DNA from 2 places in the Bacillus sp. AK031 genome. Region 2 is predicted to be linked to the other one. Evidence: a T-box and tRNA genes for the amino acid it is inferred to sense, from the RefSeq annotation. Region 2 holds a T-box; the other holds one or more tRNA genes.
What was found. A T-box is a leader RNA that pairs with one kind of tRNA and senses whether it is charged. The one in region 2 lies ahead of tyrS (tyrosine--tRNA ligase), so its partner is inferred to be a tRNA-Tyr.

Region 1 (6,534 bases), 1.1 Mb from region 2:
GGTCTCTGCGAAGCCGTAAGGCGAAGTATAGGGGCTGACGCCTGCCCGGTGCTGGAAGGTTAAGGGGAATGCTTAGCGCAAGCGAAGGTGCGAACCGAAGCCCCAGTAAACGGCGGCCGTAACTATAACGGTCCTAAGGTAGCGAAATTCCTTGTCGGGTAAGTTCCGACCCGCACGAAAGGCGCAACGATCTGGGCACTGTCTCAACGAGAGACTCGGTGAAATTATAGTACCTGTGAAGATGCAGGTTACCCGCGACAGGACGGAAAGACCCCGTGGAGCTTTACTGTAGCCTGATATTGAATTTTGGCACAGCTTGTACAGGATAGGTAGGAGCCTTGGAAACCGGAGCGCCAGCTTCGGTGGAGGCGCTGGTGGGATACTACCCTGGCTGTGTTGAACTTCTAACCCTCGCCCCTGATCGGGGTGGGAGACAGTGTCAGGTGGGCAGTTTGACTGGGGCGGTCGCCTCCTAAAGAGTAACGGAGGCGCCCAAAGGTTCCCTCAGAATGGTTGGAAATCATTCGCAGAGTGTAAAGGCACAAGGGAGCTTGACTGCGAGACCTACAAGTCGAGCAGGGACGAAAGTCGGGCTTAGTGATCCGGTGGTTCCGCATGGAAGGGCCATCGCTCAACGGATAAAAGCTACCCCGGGGATAACAGGCTTATCTCCCCCAAGAGTCCACATCGACGGGGAGGTTTGGCACCTCGATGTCGGCTCATCGCATCCTGGGGCTGTAGTCGGTCCCAAGGGTTGGGCTGTTCGCCCATTAAAGCGGTACGCGAGCTGGGTTCAGAACGTCGTGAGACAGTTCGGTCCCTATCCGTCGTGGGCGCAGGAAATTTGAGAGGAGCTGTCCTTAGTACGAGAGGACCGGGATGGACGCACCGCTGGTGTACCAGTTGTCTTGCCAAAGGCATCGCTGGGTAGCTATGTGCGGAAGGGATAAGTGCTGAAAGCATCTAAGCATGAAGCCCCCCTCGAGATGAGATTTCCCATCACTTTATGTGAGTAAGATCCCTGAAAGATGATCAGGTAGATAGGTCTGAGGTGGAAGCGTGGCGACACGTGCAGCTGACAGATACTAATCGATCGAGGACTTAACCACAATTATAGCGAAACTCGGAATACTTTCTTTTCTTCATGCTTTATCTAGTTTTCAGGGAACAATTTTTAAAATAACACTTGATTTTTTGAAAAAGATGGTGTTATAATAAAGCCTGTCCTTTACTGAAAGCAATATTTGTCTGGTGATTAAGGCGAAGAGGTCACACCCGTTCCCATGCCGAACACGGAAGTTAAGCTCTTCAGCGCCGATGGTAGTTGGGGGATCTCCCCCTGTGAGAGTAGGACGTCGCCAGGCTTATCGTTCCGCAGTAGCTCAGTGGTAGAGCTATCGGCTGTTAACCGATCGGTCGCAGGTTCGAATCCTGCCTGCGGAGCCATTGCTTCCATAGCTCAGCAGGTAGAGCACTTCCATGGTAAGGAAGAGGTCACCGGTTCGAGCCCGGTTGGAAGCTTAATAGTTTTATAGTCGGCCCCTTGGTCAAGCGGTTAAGACACCGCCCTTTCACGGCGGTAACACGGGTTCGAATCCCGTAGGGGTCACCAAGCTTTTTTACGAAGCGCAGCGGAGTAAAATAAGCATCCATAATAAAGGCATCAGCGCAAGAAGTAAAAAAAGCATTCTTAAAAGTTAAACTTAAAACCCATTACGGAGGATTAGCTCAGCTGGGAGAGCATCTGCCTTACAAGCAGAGGGTCGGCGGTTCGATCCCGTCATCCTCCACCATTATTCATACTACAATTTAATAAAGTAACGATATTCCAATAAAATGCCGGTGTAGCTCAACTGGTAGAGCAACTGACTTGTAATCAGTAGGTTGGGGGTTCAAGTCCTCTTGCCGGCACCATTTTATTTGGAGGGGTAGCGAAGTGGCTAAACGCGGCGGACTGTAAATCCGCTCCTTCGGGTTCGGCAGTTCGAATCTGCCCCCCTCCACCATTGTTTTTATGAAGTGAAATAACTATTCTTCATTATTGAATACATAAAGCATAAAACGGACATGTTAACTAATGTCTTTTTATTTTTGCTATTATTGGGCTATAGCCAAGCGGTAAGGCATCGCACTTTGACTGCGACATGCGTTGGTTCGAATCCAGCTAGCCCAGCCATTAAGAGCCATTAGCTCAGTTGGTAGAGCATCTGACTTTTAATCAGAGGGTCGAAGGTTCGAGTCCTTCATGGCTCATTAAAAAAAGCTTCCAGATTTTGATCTGGAAGCTTTTTTGTGTTTTGATGATAGCGTGTGAAGATGTAGATTACAGAGTTTGGTCAAATGAATTTCTTTGAATCAAGGGCTATTATGCTGTTTGAGGAGGGTACATCCTATTAGGGGCTACAAACAAGATTATAATAGTGTGAATAGAGTGGAAACAGCGCATTATAAAGGAAGAAAGAATTTATAATAGTGTGATTAGAAGAGAAACACCCTATTATTGTTGATGCATGAATTTAAAATAGGATGATTAAGAAAAAGGGCGTATGGTATGGTCAGATGTACTGCTTTGTCTCATACAGAACCGGTCCAGCCAGCACGCCGCTGGGCAGGCCCCCTGCGCTATTGATCCGTCTAGCTCCAGCGGGCAGCGACTAGCGTACTTCCGGTCTTCCTCCTTGCGATAAGTCAACATCGATTCGCTCATGCTCATCGTGTTTCCTTTATCTCATGCGGAAGCCCTGCAGTCCGTACGTCGCTAAACGCCCGCTTCCGCTTTTGAATCCGGCTAGCTCCGGGGGCCTAGCGGCTAGCGTATTTGCCACAGCCTCCTTTGCGATAAGTCAACATCGATTCGCTGGCGCTTATCGTGTTTCCTTTATCTCAATACGCCTGTGTCAAATCCGTAGGCCCCTGGGCAGGCCCCCTCTGCTTTTGATCCATCCAGCTCCAGCGGGCAGCGACTAGCGTACTTCCGGTCTTCCTCCTTGCGATAAGTCAACATCGATTCGCTCATGCTCATCGTGTTTCCTTTATCTCATGCGGAAGCCCTGCAGTCCGTACGTCGCTAAACGCCCGCTTCCGCTTTTGAATCCGGCTAGCTCCGGGGGCCTAGCGGCTAGCGTATTTGCCACAGCCTCCTTTGCGATAAGTCAACATCGATTCGCTGGCGCTTATCGTGTTTCCTTTATCTCAATACGCCTGTGTCAAATCCGTAGGCCCCTGGGCAGGCCCCCTCTGCTTTTGATCCATCCAGCTCCAGCGGGCAGCGACTAGCGTACTTCCGGTCTTCCTCCTTGCGATAAGTCAACATCGATTCGCTCATGCTCATCGTGTTTCCTTTATCTCATGCGGAAGCCCTGCAGTCCGTACGTCGCTAAACGCCCGCTTCCGCTTTTGAATCCGGCTAGCTCCGGGGGCCTAGCGGCTAGCGTATTTGCCACAGCCTCCTTTGCGATAAGTCAACATCGATTCGCTGGCGCTTATCGTGTTTCCTTTATCTCAATACGCCTGTGTCAAATCCGTAGGCCCCTGGGCAGGCCCCCTCTGCTTTTGATCCATCCAGCTCCAGCGGGCAGCGACTAGCGTACTTCCGGTCTTCCTCCTTGCGATAAGTCAACATCGATTCGCTCATGCTCATCGTGTTTCCTTTATCTCATGCGGAAGCCCTGCAGTCCGTACGTCGCTAAACGCCCGCTTCCGCTTTTGAATCCGGCTAGCTCCGGGGGCCTAGCGGCTAGCGTATTTGCCACAGCCTCCTTTGCGATAAGTCAACATCGATTCGCTGGCGCTTATCGTGTTTCCTTTATCTCAATACGCCTGTGTCAAATCCGTAGGCCCCTGGGCAGGCCCCCTCTGCTTTTGATCCATCCAGCTCCAGCGGGCAGCGACTAGCGTACTTCCGGTCTTCCTCCTTTGCGATAAGTCAACATCGATTCGCTCATGCTCATCGTGTTTCCTTTATCTCATGCGGAAGCCCTGCAGTCCGTACGTCGCTAAACGCCCGCTTCCGCTTTTGAATCCGGCTAGCTCCGGGGGCCTAGCGGCTAGCGTATTTGCCACAGCCTCCTTTGCGATAAGTCAACATCGATTCGCTGGCGCTTATCGTGTTTCCTTTATCTCAATACGCCTGTGTCAAATCCGTACGCCCCTGGGCAGGCCCCCTCTGCTTTTGATCCGTCCAGCTCCAGCGGGCAGCGACTAGCGTACTTCCGGTCTTCCTCCTTGCGATAAGTCAACATCGATTCGCTCATGCTCATCGTGTTTCCTTTTATCTCATGCGGAAGCCCTGCAGTCCGTACGTCGCTAAACGCCCGCTTCCGCTTTTGAATATATATACACCATCTTGTCCGGTTGAGTCATGTTGGTTTGTTTCGATACAATGGTAGTAGAAAAAGTGAGGAGGAATAGTATGAAGAAGAATATATCAATTATTGGCGTACCGATGGATTTGGGCCAGATGCGCCGTGGTGTAGATATGGGACCGAGCGCTATCCGTTATGCCGGCGTGGCGGAGAGACTTGAAAACCTGGGTCATACGATCAATGATTTAGGGAATATTGAAATTGCTCAGCCTGAGCGAGTACATACATCCGATTCCAATTTGAGAAATTTAAAAGCGGTTGCAGAAGGTAATCAGAAGCTTGCTGATAAAGTGGATAGTGTGATTCAAGGAAAAGATTTCCCGCTGGTTTTTGGCGGTGACCACAGTATTGCAATTGGGACTCTGGCTGGGGTGTCAAAGCATTATGAAAATCTTGGTGTTATTTGGTATGATGCCCATGGTGATTTGAATACGAGTGATACTTCACCATCCGGGAATATCCATGGCATGCCGCTTGCAGTCAGCCTGGGTATCGGCGATGAAAGCCTTACTGGCATTGGTGGTTATACACCAAAGGTCAAGCCTGAAAATATTGTGATTATCGGCGCCCGTTCTTTGGATGAAGGCGAAAGAGAACTGATTAAGGAACGCGGCATCAAAGTATTTACAATGCATGAGGTTGACCGCATGGGAATGACGAAAGTGATGGAAGAAGCAATCAGTTACTTGAAAGACAAGACTGACGGGGTTCACTTGTCATTGGATTTAGATGGTCTTGATCCGAGTGACGCTCCAGGGGTAGGAACTCCTGTACTTGGCGGGATCAGCTATCGTGAAAGCCATTTGGCTATGGAAATGCTGGCTGAATCCAACTTGGTTACATCCGCAGAGTTTGTTGAAGTTAATCCAATCTTGGATGATAAGAATCGTACCGCTTCAGTTGCTGTTGCCCTGATGGGATCTCTTTTCGGCGAGAAACTTTTATAATTTTATAAATGAATACAAAGAAGCAGCTTCATCGATGAAGCTGCTTCTTTATAATTCTTCTGTTTTCTGTTCAAAGGTATTTAACAAGTTATCAAGCTTTGCGCTGATTTCAACCACCTTCTCGTTTGCAAAGGAGGATTGAAGGGCCATCTCGACCATCCTGCTTCTATGCTCCTCTATCTGTTTTAGTAATTCAGCTCTCCCCACACCTATTACCTCGTTTCCGACTTTATTTAGTACTTTTATACCCGCTTACAAAAAAATGTAAACATAATGTGCTAAAATTTGTTAGGATAGAATAGTAAAAAAAATTGAAACCTTTTTGCTATACGTTCGTATATATGTATAGCCGCATAGAGCGGAGGTATAAAATGGATGCGCTAGTCAATAAAAGAATAAAGCAGGTGCTTAAAGGCGACCAGGATGCATTTGCCGAAGTCATAGAGTTGTATAAAGATAAAGTATTCCAGATTTGTTTCCGTATGTTGGGGAACCGCCATGAAGCAGAAGATATTTCTCAGGAGGCTTTTATAAGGGCCTATGTAAATATTCATACCTTTAATCAGAAAAGGAAATTCTCCACATGGCTTTACAGGATTGCCACCAACCTTTGTATCGACAGGATCAGGAAAAAGAAACCTGATTATTATCTTGATGCTGAGGTAACCGGAACGGATGGATTAACAATGTATTCTCAAGTAGCCGCTGACGGCCAGCTGCCTGAAGAAGAAGTGGAAGAAATGGAACTTCAGGAAGAGATCCAAAGGCAGATCCTGAAGCTGCCTGACAAATACAGGTCGGTCATCGTATTGAAATATATCGAAGAATTATCGCTTCTGGAAATCAGTGAAATTCTGGATTTGCCCTTGGGCACGGTGAAGACGAGAATACATAGAGGGCGAGAGGCTCTCAGAAAACAATTAAGAAATGTGTAGGAAGGGTGTGAAGCCTTTGAAAACTTGTTGTTCTGAAGAATATGAAGAGTATATCCACGAATATTTAGATGAAGAAATTACACAAGATCATGAAAAGAAATTGAAGGAACATCTTCAAAGGTGTGAAGACTGTCAGCAATTTTTCCATGAAATGAAAAAATCGATTGCACTGGTACAAAGTACGTCTCATATACATGCACCTGATGATTTTACAAGCAAGGTAATGGCAAACCTGCCGAGAGAAAAGAAAAAGGTCGGGGTCCAGAGATGGCTGCGGCACCATCCGCT
Region 2 (6,534 bases):
TTCAATCATGATCGCTCCGACCTGAACAGGATTTGGTACTTCGACTTCCTCGCCTGTTTCAGGGTCGATTTCGGTACTTGTAAGGGTTTGTCCATACATTTCATATGCATCTTTTGTCTTCTGCATACTGTCATAAATATCTTTGTTGACCGTTGAGTGGATTTGGTATCCCCGCTGTCTCATCTCCCGGTCGGCAAGAGTGATATACTTTTCATATAATTCATCATTATTGTCCAGGTCATCTTTTGAGTAGCCGTCTTTATCTGCCAGCATTTCAGAAATGATCACCTTGGCGCGGCTTTCGATTTCCGCAGTCAGCCAAGGGTAGTTATCATTAGAAGAAGGCTTTGGCGCAATGAAATCCTGTGAGATATCATAGTTTGCTGCTGTTTCATACTCTTTTTCTGTGATATAGCCCTCTTCAAACATCCGGTACAAAACAGTCTGCATTCTTGTCAGGCCCGGTTCAAGGTTTTCCTTGACATCCCCTCCATTGGTAAAAGGGGTATAAGCGAATGGGGCCTGTGGAAGTCCGGCGATGAAAGCAGCCTGAGGCAGGGATAAATCTTTAGGCTCTACGCCGAAGATGCCTTTTGCCGCTGATTTGACTCCCGCGATATTACGACCGGAAGAGTTTCGGCCAAGCGTAGCTACATTCAGATAGGCTTCCAAAATTTCATCTTTTTCAAAGAACCTCTCTAATCTCAGAGCCAAAAGAATTTCCTTGGCTTTCCGGTCAAAGGAAACTTCATTTGTAAGGATCTGATTTTTGATCAGCTGCTGAGTCAGAGTGCTTCCGCCTGATTGAGTGGCAGAATTCGTGAATTCCTGAACGATGGCGCGAAGAATTGCTTTTGGCACGACACCATTGTGCTCATTAAAGTATTCGTCTTCTGTCGAGATGATTGCATTTATGAGGTGATCAGAGACCTCGTCAATATTGACTTCTTCACGCTCTAAATCCGTCCTCATTTTACCGAGATAGACATCATTGGCAAAATAGAGCTGTGATGTTTCTTCATAGTTGTATATATCCTGTTTCATGTTGTCGTAAGGGCGTATCGGTTCTTCTTTTACCAGAGAAGCGAAATAGCCTGCTCCAACGCCGCCAGCGAATGCTGTTACAAGAACAGCTACCATAATAAAAATCAATAATAAATTCCAAAGAACACCGTACGTGATTCTGGCGCGTTTTAAAAATCTATTGTTAATAAAGAACTTGATGACAGGCTGAGACCGCTGCAGTAAAGATTGAAATTTTTCCTTCATATTTTACACTCCTCCTAAAATCAACTATATTATAGCATATTTCGACCGTGTGATGACTAAAATAAGGAATTTACAACAGTGCTTAGAAAGAACCCCCAATGTACCACGGCTTCCCCTTAACGGTATTTTTTACCTGAGTCTGTTTAAGCTTAAGGCAGCCTTTTGAAGGGTTGCTGTTTTTTAGCCCGGAAGTACTTTAAATAGCAGGAGCGATCAAAGTTGCTCATCCGGTATGGGAAACAACAAAAACATCATTAACAAGAAGGGGAAATTGACAAACATGCTCCGGCTGTGATAAAAAAGGAATATCTGAATTTCATAAGAAAATGCTTTGACAGGAATAAGTAGTCCCGTTATCCCTATTACAGAGAGTCAGTGGCAGGTGGAAACTGACATACATAACGTGATGAATTACCTCCTTGAGCTTTTGCGGCGAAAGACCATAGGCATCGATTAGCTGCAAACGGGAAAACCGTTATATTATTAAGTGAAGGATACGATTATCCTTAAGTTGGGTGGTACCGCGTGTTAAAGCGTCCCTGCATATGAGCAGGGGCGTTTTTTTGTGGAGAATTTTCTCCCTATACAAAATATTGCAGGACAATACAGGAGGAAGAGACGTATGGATCTATTAAAAGATTTAGAATGGCGTGGAATAACGTATCAGCAAACAGATGAAGCAGGATTGAAGAGCCTGCTGGACAAAGAAAAAATATCAATTTATTGCGGAATTGACCCTACTGCGGACAGCATGCACATCGGCCACTTGCTGCCATTCCTGACGCTAAGGCGCTTCCAGGAGCACGGCCACCGTCCGTTGGTCCTGGTCGGCGGCGCAACAGGCCTTATTGGTGACCCAAGCGGTAAAAGTGAAGAGCGTAAATTACAGACGGTTGAAGACATTCAACACAATGCAGAGAGCATCAAGAATCAGCTTAAAAGCATTTTTGACTTTGAAGGAGATAACGGAGCGGTTATGGTCAATAACTTTGACTGGATCGGCCCTATGGACATGGTTACATTCCTTCGTGACTTCGGAAAGCATATCGGCGTGAATTACATGCTGGCAAAGGATACGATTTCATCAAGGCTCGAGACAGGGATTTCTTACACAGAATTCACTTATACCATTTTACAAGCGATGGACTTCAACCATCTGTATGAAAACTACAATTGCAAGTTGCAAATAGGCGGAAGTGACCAGTGGGGCAATATTACGACAGGCCTGGAATTGATCAGGCGCACAAGGGAAGAGGAATCCAAAGCATTTGGTTTCACGATCCCGCTTGTGACGAAAGCGGATGGCTCTAAGTTTGGTAAAACCGAGAGCGGTGCAATCTGGCTTGATCCTGAAAAAACCTCTCCTTATGAGTTCTATCAATTCTGGATCAATACGGCGGACGCGGATGTCGTAAAATACCTTAAATACTTTACGTTCCTGGATCATGAAGAAATTGAGCAGCTGTCTCAAGCTGTTGAAACGGAACCTCATTTGCGAAAAGCACAAAAAACGCTGGCAGAAGAAATGACAAAGCTGATTCATGGAGAGGAAGCATTAGAGCAGGCAATCAAGATTACAGAGGCTCTCTTCAGCGGTAACATCAAAGAGCTTTCTTCAGCAGAAATCAAGCAGGGCTTCAAGGATGTTCCTTCATTCACACAGCCTAAGGATGAGGAAGTTGGATTGGTTGATCTTCTGGTTAACACAAAAATTTCTCCATCGAAGAGACAGGCGAGGGAAGATATCGGAAATGGTGCTATTTATATCAACGGCGACCGCACAACCGATCTTCAGCATGTCATGTCGGAAGCTGACAGAATCGACGGCCAGTTTACGATTATCAGAAGAGGGAAGAAAAAGTACTTTATGATTCAGTATTCTTAATCACCGGTACTTTGCCACCTGGTTCTAGGATTTAGGGCTGGCTGGTGAATAAAAGGAGTTTATGTGCCACCTGGTCCGGAGGTAGGAGAGATAGGTGGTCAACAAAAGGCCTTTGTTTGCTATCTGAGCCTGTTTTAGAAGGGATAGCTGGTAAATAAAAGGAGTTTATGTGCCACCTGGTCTGGAGGTAGGAGAGATAGGTGGTCAATAAAGTGCCATTGTTTGCTATCTGAGCCTGTTTTAGAAGGGCTGGCTGGTGAATAAAAGGAGTTTATGTGCCACCTGGTCCGGAGGTAGGAGAGATAGGTGGTCAACAAAAGGCCTTTGTTTGCTATCTGAGCCTGTTTGAGGAGGGATAGGTGGTGAATAAAAGGAGTTTATGTGCCACCTGGTCTGGAGGTAGGAGAGATAGGTGGTCAATAAAGTGCCATTGTTTGCTATCTGAGCTGTTTTAGAAGGGCTGGCTGGTGAATAAAAGGAGTTTATGTGCCACCTGGTCCGGAGGTAGGAGAGATAGGTGGTCAACAAAAGGCCTTTGTTTGCTATCTGAGCCTGTTTTAGAAGGGATAGCTGGTAAATAAAAGGAGTTTATGTGCCACCTGGTCTGGAGGTAGGAGAGATAGGTGGTCAATAAAGTGCATTTATCTACCACCTGACCTTGGCATAGAAGGGATAGCTGTTCAATAAAGTATGTGTATATTCCGTTTGATTCTGAGTTCAAGAAGACAGATGGTTAATATCCCATATGGTCTCACTCGTTAATATCTAGAGAGAACTTAATACACAAGGAAACAAAAAAGGTGCTCCCAAAGGGGGCACTTTTTCTATATTAATGAGCTTGGACACTCTCACGTGTATGTTTCTTATTAACTAGGAATCCAGCAAGAAGTACAGCTGCAGTCAGAAACAAGATAATCAGGTAAGTATAAGGGCTGTGTGACATATCCAGCAATGCTAAAAACTGTTTGTCCGCCATGATCATCTCACCTGCAGTCCATGCGAGAATACCCGAGCCTATATAGGCGATCCAGCGATATTTTTCAAGTAATCGGACAATCGCTTTAGAACCGAAAATCATAATCGGAATACTGATCAGGACTCCAAGTGCAATCATGTTAATATTGCCGTGTGCAGCGCCAGCAACTGCAACAACGTTATCCAGGCTCATGACAGCATCGGCGATAATGATGGTCGTAATCGCTTGCTTCAAGCCGGTATGTGATTTGATGTCTGCTTCCTCTTCTTCCTCCACCAGTACCTTGTACGCAATCCACAATAGCAATACGCCGCCGATTAAGTGGACATATGGGATTTGAAGCAGATACACAATAATGGCTGCAAATAAAATTCGAAGAATGACAGCGCCTGCTGTACCAAAGAAAATCGCTTTGTTTTGCAGGTCCTTCGGTAAATTTTTCGTTGCCATGGCAATGACTATGGCGTTATCCCCAGAAAGGATAATATCAATTGCGATGATTTTCAAAAGTGCAACAATAGCTCCTGAGGAAACAATAAATCCTGCAGAAAATAAAAAGTCCATTTGTTCCATTCCTCCTCCAGAAATTCAAATGCTTATATTAGGTGATCACCGTTCGTTGCAGTGGAGGGTATCACCATATGTAAAAAAACAACAACTTATCTATCATACCATAATGAGGTGTGACTTTTAATAAAATAATATTTTCGATGATGATGAGAGGGGGAGTATACATCTAAATGATCTATAAGAAGATTTGTGCAGACACAGAAGTGAGGAGGAGATTTGAGGCTCAGAATTTATGGCGGAAGTTTGTGCGTGTGCAGCAGCATAAAAAATGCAAAACAAAAACCCCATCCGGAATAGAATGGGGTTTTTTCTGGAAGATTAGCGAGAGTAGAACTCAACGATAAGTGCTTCATTAATTTCAGCTGGTAGTTCAGAGCGCTCTGGTAAGCGGATGAAAGATCCTTCAAGCTTGTCAGCATCGAAAGTCAAGAAGTCAGGAACAAAGCTGTTCACTTCAAGAGCTTCTTTAACGATGTTAAGGTTGCGGGATTTTTCACGAACACCGATTGTTTGACCAGCTTGCAGACGGTAAGATGGGATATCTACGCGAGATCCATCAACAGTTACGTGACCGTGGTTAACAAGTTGGCGTGCTTGACGGCGAGTACGAGCCAAACCAAGACGATAAACAACGTTATCAAGGCGTGCTTCAAGAAGTGCCATGAAGTTTTCACCGTGTTTACCTTGCATTTTGCCTGCTCTGTCGAATAGGTTACGGAATTGACGCTCAGTCACTCCATACATATGACGAAGCTTTTGCTTCTCTTGTAATTGTAAACCATATTCAGAGATTTTTTTGCGTTGGTTAGGACCATGTTGTCCAGGAGCGTAAGGACGCTTTTCTAATTCTTTACCTGTACCGCTTAGAGAGATTCCAAGACGGCGGGATAATTTCCAGCTTGGGCCAGTATATCGAGCCATTGAAGACTCCTCCTTCGTGTTTTTATTTTGTTGTAAAATAAAAACCGTGTGTGAATTAACAATTATGAGTATTATGTTTTCATGTACCTTCGCTCCAGCAGCAGAGAGTTACAAGATACACCTCAAGAAGAGGAACAAAATACAGCATAAAGGACTTCACAAAGGCTGCATTTATTTTACACAAAGAATATTATATGTTTTTGATGGAGCTAAGTCAAGGGGAAATCGTATTTTCTGAAATTCTGGTTTGGGAATATGGAATATTTCTATTTACGGCCTAGGAAGAAGCCAGCTCCTTTCTTTGGCATTCACCATTTAACAGTTCTGTTGGTCTTATGAAACTATATTAATTGGCCATTCATGATCTAGAAGACTCAAAAAAGGATTTATTACAGTATGTATTTTCACATTTAAAAACTATTGTTAATTTACAATATTACATAGGAAACGGAGATTTCTTTATGATATAATTATATATGATGGAATTACTTTCATATAAGTGATTAAAGCCGTTCATCATTATCAGTGCAGCCAGTCATCTGGCTTTGCTGATAATGATGAAAACTTGGGAAATTACTCAGGATGCACACAAAATTTGAGATTTGTCATTTGAGGATTAAGAAACAGATCAATTGTCGTTAGTGCTTTGCCAAAGGAAATCCATTAGAAGAAGTGAAGATATGAGGGACATGCCATGGTGAAAAATGATCGGATGGATACGAAGATGAGAGAGTTGGAATGGAACAGTGAAACCTTCTTAAACTCTTATAAAGCCCAATTATTTGATTTAGTAAATGAAGAATTCAAGGGTGACGGCACCAATTACAGCTTATGTTTGTCCTGCTGGATGGGGGTCATCCAGCATTTGCTTCAGGCTGATACAGTGCTTTATTACCGCTGGATGGAAAACAGC

Region 1: it has a tRNA-Tyr gene. The T-box ahead of tyrS (tyrosine--tRNA ligase) is inferred to sense a tRNA for this amino acid. The anticodon was not compared.

The regions. Positions count from the first base shown of each region.
Region 1 covers NZ_CP096424.1:4,116,770-4,123,303, reverse strand. The annotation lists rRNA gene M1E09_RS21045 (23S ribosomal RNA) at 1-1,109, shown strand, start outside; rRNA gene rrf (5S ribosomal RNA) at 1,248-1,364, shown strand; tRNA gene M1E09_RS21035 (tRNA-Asn) at 1,372-1,446, shown strand; tRNA gene M1E09_RS21030 (tRNA-Thr) at 1,449-1,521, shown strand; tRNA gene M1E09_RS21025 (tRNA-Glu) at 1,538-1,612, shown strand; tRNA gene M1E09_RS21020 (tRNA-Val) at 1,718-1,793, shown strand; tRNA gene M1E09_RS21015 (tRNA-Thr) at 1,839-1,914, shown strand; tRNA gene M1E09_RS21010 (tRNA-Tyr) at 1,923-2,006, shown strand; tRNA gene M1E09_RS21005 (tRNA-Gln) at 2,102-2,176, shown strand; tRNA gene M1E09_RS21000 (tRNA-Lys) at 2,181-2,253, shown strand; gene M1E09_RS20995 (hypothetical protein) at 2,879-3,022, opposite strand; gene M1E09_RS20990 (hypothetical protein) at 3,188-3,331, opposite strand; gene M1E09_RS20985 (hypothetical protein) at 3,497-3,640, opposite strand; gene M1E09_RS20980 (hypothetical protein) at 4,116-4,259, opposite strand; gene rocF (arginase) at 4,412-5,311, shown strand; gene M1E09_RS20970 (aspartyl-phosphate phosphatase Spo0E family protein) at 5,360-5,518, opposite strand; gene sigW (RNA polymerase sigma factor SigW) at 5,683-6,246, shown strand; gene M1E09_RS20960 (anti-sigma factor family protein) at 6,239-6,534, shown strand, end outside.
Region 2 covers NZ_CP096424.1:959,435-965,968, forward strand. The annotation lists gene M1E09_RS04835 (transglycosylase domain-containing protein) at 1-1,269, opposite strand, end outside; T-box leader at 1,592-1,813, shown strand; gene tyrS (tyrosine--tRNA ligase) at 1,892-3,154, shown strand; gene M1E09_RS04845 (TerC family protein) at 3,984-4,694, opposite strand; gene rpsD (30S ribosomal protein S4) at 5,019-5,621, opposite strand; gene M1E09_RS04855 (sensor domain-containing diguanylate cyclase) at 6,316-6,534, shown strand, end outside.